DNA from 2 places in the Streptomyces sp. NPDC057697 genome. Region 2 is predicted to be linked to the other one. Evidence: riboswitches for the same ligand, from Rfam matches in the RefSeq annotation. Region 2 holds a riboswitch; the other holds the start of a gene.

Region 1 (2,193 bases), on a different contig from region 2:
TTCTCGCCCACGCTTTCCGGCAGAAGGTTAACGCCCGGCCGCGGTCCGGCCCGGCCCGCGGCTACCCGGCCCCGAGCCGTTCGTCCCCGAAGGCGATCCGGCCGAGCCGCCCCGCCGCCTCCCGGTCCAGCAGCACCGCCGAGGCGCAGCCGGACGGCAGCAGGCCCTCGTCGACCGCTTTCAGCAGCCTGCCCACGGCCCTGCGGTGCCGGGCGAAGGCGTATCCCGATACGCCGCGCCCGCGCTCGCGCTGGCCCTCCCGCGCGATCCGGGGGGTGACGTCGAGCAGGACGAGATGCAGGGCGCCGCCCCGGCGCCGGACGTCACGGCCCAGCCAGGCGCGCACCCACGCCTGGGTGCCGCAGTCGTGGACCACGACGGACTCCCCGGAGCGCAGCACCCGGCGCAGCCCCCAGTAGTGGGCGACGCGGACGAGCGGGCGGTAGAGGGCGTAGGGAAGTAAGCGGGGCATGCTCCGCGCCCAGCGGTCCCGCGTGTCCTGGGAGTCGACGGCGTGGGCCGCCGTCACCGCGCGCCGGATCAGTGTCGACTTGCCGCTGCCGGGCAGCCCGGAGACCACCACCACGTCGCCCGCCGCGAAGTACAGGCCGCGGGGCCCGTGGCCGGACCGTGCCCGCAGGTCCCGCACCACCGGCGCGGGCCCGCCGGAGGCCGTCCCCGGCGCGGCCCCCGCCTGTGCGGGCATCGCGCCGTGCGCGACCTCCGCGGTCGTCGCGTACCGCTGCAACGTCATCGCCCTCCCCCTGTCGGCTCACCCCACGTATGCCCCTGAAGTGTAAAGAAAAGGTAATGCGGCACAACCGTCCACGCCGGTGAATTCCGGCGGGGGACCGGGGCCCCACTCCGGCGCGATGCATGCGATGATGACCCGGCCAACTGCATAAAGGCCGCTTGAATCCGCGCGGGAGAGTTCCGGTCACTGCATGTGCCGGGCGCCGAAGGAGCAAGTTCCTCCCTTGAATCTCTCAGGCCCCGTACCGCGTGGATGAGGCAGATCTGAAAAGCGGGCCGCTTCGCGGCCCCACCCAAGGTGCAAGCCGACCCCTTCCAGGGGCTCTCGGCGAACCTCTCAGGTTCCGATGACAGATGGGGAGGGATCGTCCTCGTCGTCATGCCCTGGGAGTCATATCCATGAGCACCGCCCCCCGTCTCACCGCCCTCGACGCCCTGCACCGTTCGCTGGGCGCGACCATGACCGACTTCGCGGGCTGGGACATGCCCCTGCGGTACGCCAGCGAGCGCGACGAGCACAACGCGGTGCGCACCCGGGCCGGGCTCTTCGACCTGTCGCACATGGGCGAGATCACCGTCACCGGACCGGCGGCCGCGGCCCTGCTGGACTTCGCGCTGGTCGGCAACATCGGCACGGTCGCCGTGGGCCGGGCCCGCTACACGATGATCTGCGCCGAGGACGGCGGCATCCTGGACGACCTGATCGTCTACCGGCTGGGCGAGACCGAGTACATGGTGGTCGCCAACGCGGGCAACGCCCAGATCGTGCTGGACGCGCTGACCGAGCGGGCCGAGGGCTTCGACGCCGAGGTGCGCGACGACCGGGACGCGTACGCGCTGCTCGCCGTCCAGGGCCCCGAGTCCCCCACGATCCTGGCCTCGGTCACCGACGCCGACCTGGACGGACTGAAGTACTACGCCGGGCTGCCCGGCACCGTCGCCGGTGTCCCCGCGCTGATCGCCCGTACCGGCTACACCGGCGAGGACGGCTTCGAGCTGTTCGTCGCCCCCGACCACGCCGAGCAGCTGTGGAAGGCGCTGACCGAGGCGGGCGCCTCCCACGGCCTGATCCCGTGCGGTCTCTCCTGCCGCGACACGCTGCGCCTGGAGGCGGGCATGCCGCTGTACGGGCACGAGCTGACCACGGCGCTGACCCCGTTCGACGCGGGTCTCGGCCGGGTCGTGAAGTTCGAGAAGGAGGGCGACTTCGTCGGCCGCGAGGCGCTCCGGGCCGCCGCCGGGCGCGCCGAGACCGCCCCGCCGCGCAAGCTGGTCGGGCTGGTCGCCGAGGGCCGTCGCGTGCCGCGCGCCGGATTCTCCGTCGTCGTCGGCGGCGAGGTCGTCGGCGAGGTCACCTCGGGCGCCCCGTCGCCCACCCTGGGCAAGCCGATCGCCATGGCGTACGTGGACGCCGCGCACGCCACGCCCGGCGCCGAGGGC
Region 2 (2,193 bases):
GTCCGGGCCGTGGTAGACGGCGTACATTCCGGCCATGACGGCGAGCAGCACCTGGGCGGTGCAGATGTTGCTGGTGGCCTTCTCGCGGCGGATGTGCTGCTCGCGGGTCTGCAGGGCCAGCCGGTAGGCCTTGTTGCCGTCCGCGTCGACGGAGACACCGACGAGGCGGCCGGGGAGGCTGCGGGCGAACTTCTCGCGCACGGCCATGAAGCCGGCGTGCGGCCCGCCGAAGCCCATCGGCACGCCGAAGCGCTGTGTGGTGCCGACCGCGATGTCCGCGCCCAGGTCGCCGGGCGAGGTGAGCAGGGTCAGGGCCAGCAGATCGGCGGCGACCGTGACGATCGCGCCCAGTCCGTGGGCCTGCTCGACGACGGGACGGATGTCCCGCACCGCCCCGGACGCGGCCGGGTACTGCACCAGGACGCCGAAGACACCGCGCTCGGCGATCTCCGCCGGGATGCCGTCGGAGAGATCGGCGACGACGACCTCGACACCGGTTGGCTCGGCGCGGGTCTCGATGACCGCGACCGTCTGCGGCAGGGCGTCGGCGTCGACCAGGAAGACGCCGTTCTTCACCTTGCCGACGCGCCGGGAGAGCGCCATGGCCTCGGCGGCCGCGGTGCCCTCGTCGAGCAGGGAGGCGCCGGAGGTGGGCAGCCCGGTCAGCTCGGCGACCATCGTCTGGAAGTTGAGCAGCGCCTCCAGGCGGCCCTGCGAGATCTCCGGCTGGTACGGCGTGTAGGCCGTGTACCAGGCGGGGTTCTCCATGACGTTGCGCAGGATCACCGGCGGGGTGAAGGTGCCGTAGTAGCCGAGCCCGATCATCGGGGCCAGCACCTGGTTGCGGTCCGCGAGGGCGCGCAGTTCGGCGAGCACCTCGGCCTCGGTGCGCGCGGCGGGCAGCCCGAGGGCCTCCGTGCTCTTGATGACATCGGGCACCGCGGCCGCGGTCAGCTCGTCCAGCGAGCCGTAACCGACCTGGGCGAGCATCTTCGACTGAGCCTCGGCATCGGGACCGATATGGCGCTGCTCGAACGGAATGCCCTGCTCCAGCTGGGAGAGCGGAGTGCGACGGGGGGTCATGGTGGAGGCCTCCTGGTCTGTCACGACCTGCGAGGGGCACCACGGCGCGGGTGCCCGAACGGCCTCCCCCTCTGTCATCTCAACCTGAGAGCTTCACCGGCGCGCCCCGCGGCGTACCGGCTTTCACCGTCGGTGAGGGAGGGATCCGCACCGGCACTCGGCCGCACGAAACCCGCCCTGCTTTCCAGAGTGACCTCGTCCGTGCGGTACGGGGGCCTGAGAGATTCCGGGGAGGATTTGCTCCTTCGGCGCCTTCGGATCAGCTCCGGAGGACTCTCCCGCACGGGGTCAGCAGCCATCACCAGCCTACCAGCGGGGTTCATGGCTGATTTCTCGAGTGGCCAACCACTCGGATCTGCCTTTCTGTAGTGCTTGTGGAGTAGCCGCGACCAGTGGGAGGGTCCGTGCAGACCGACATCGATCCGCGCAGCCTGATCGGCCGCAAGGCGTTCGACCGCAAGGGCACCAAGATCGGGACCGTGGACGAGGTGTATCTCGACGACGCGACCGGTGTGCCCGAGTGGGCAGCCGTACGCACCGGACTCTTCAGCCGGGACGCGTTCGTCCCGCTGGAACCCAGTGAATTCGTGGAGGACACGCTCCGCGTCCCCTTCGACCGCGCGCTGATCAAGGACGCGCCCGACTTCGGGGTCGGCCGTCACCTCTCGCCGGAACAGGAACTCCAGCTCTACCGGCACTACGGTCTGGACTCCCCGCCCGAGGAGCCCGGCCCGGACAGGGACTTCGGCAGACTGGCCGGCCAGGACGAGTAGTCCGCCGGGTCCCGCACCAGGGGCAGCGGATCGGCCGGCCGGAGCTCCGGGTCGTCGATCCGGAACGTACGGACCCGCCCGGGTGGTGACCCGGGCTCCTCGAACCGCACCGTCACCCGGCCCACCCCGCTCCCCTGCACCCAGCCGTGGCCGTGCACGTCATGCCGTACGTCGTGTCCGGCGGGCCAGCGGCGCGCGGCGAGCGTCTCGGCGGTCTCCGGAGCCGGTACCTCGGGATCGTCCGGCGGCCGGGACTCCTCGGCCCCCGCCGCGGGAGCCTCCTCGGCCGTCTCCGCTGCCGAGGCCCGCTCACCGGCGGCCTGGGCGAAGAGGTCCT

The links. Region 2 has a riboswitch for glycine ahead of gcvP (aminomethyl-transferring glycine dehydrogenase). Riboswitches for the same ligand answer to the same signal wherever they lie in the genome.
Region 1: it holds a riboswitch for glycine, as region 2 does, so the genes downstream of both, gcvT (glycine cleavage system aminomethyltransferase GcvT) here and gcvP (aminomethyl-transferring glycine dehydrogenase) in region 2, are expected to answer to the same signal.

What each region holds. Positions count from the first base shown of each region.
Region 1 is NZ_JBHVJA010000011.1:322,247-324,439, forward strand. It holds gene ACFVFH_RS26975 (AAA family ATPase) at 62-754, opposite strand; glycine riboswitch at 914-1,011, shown strand; gene gcvT (glycine cleavage system aminomethyltransferase GcvT) at 1,153-2,193, shown strand, end outside.
Region 2 is NZ_JBHVJA010000026.1:33,004-35,196, forward strand. It holds gene gcvP (aminomethyl-transferring glycine dehydrogenase) at 1-1,083, opposite strand, end outside; glycine riboswitch at 1,278-1,374, opposite strand; gene ACFVFH_RS35510 (PRC-barrel domain-containing protein) at 1,488-1,856, shown strand; gene ACFVFH_RS35515 (DNA polymerase IV) at 1,781-2,193, opposite strand, start outside.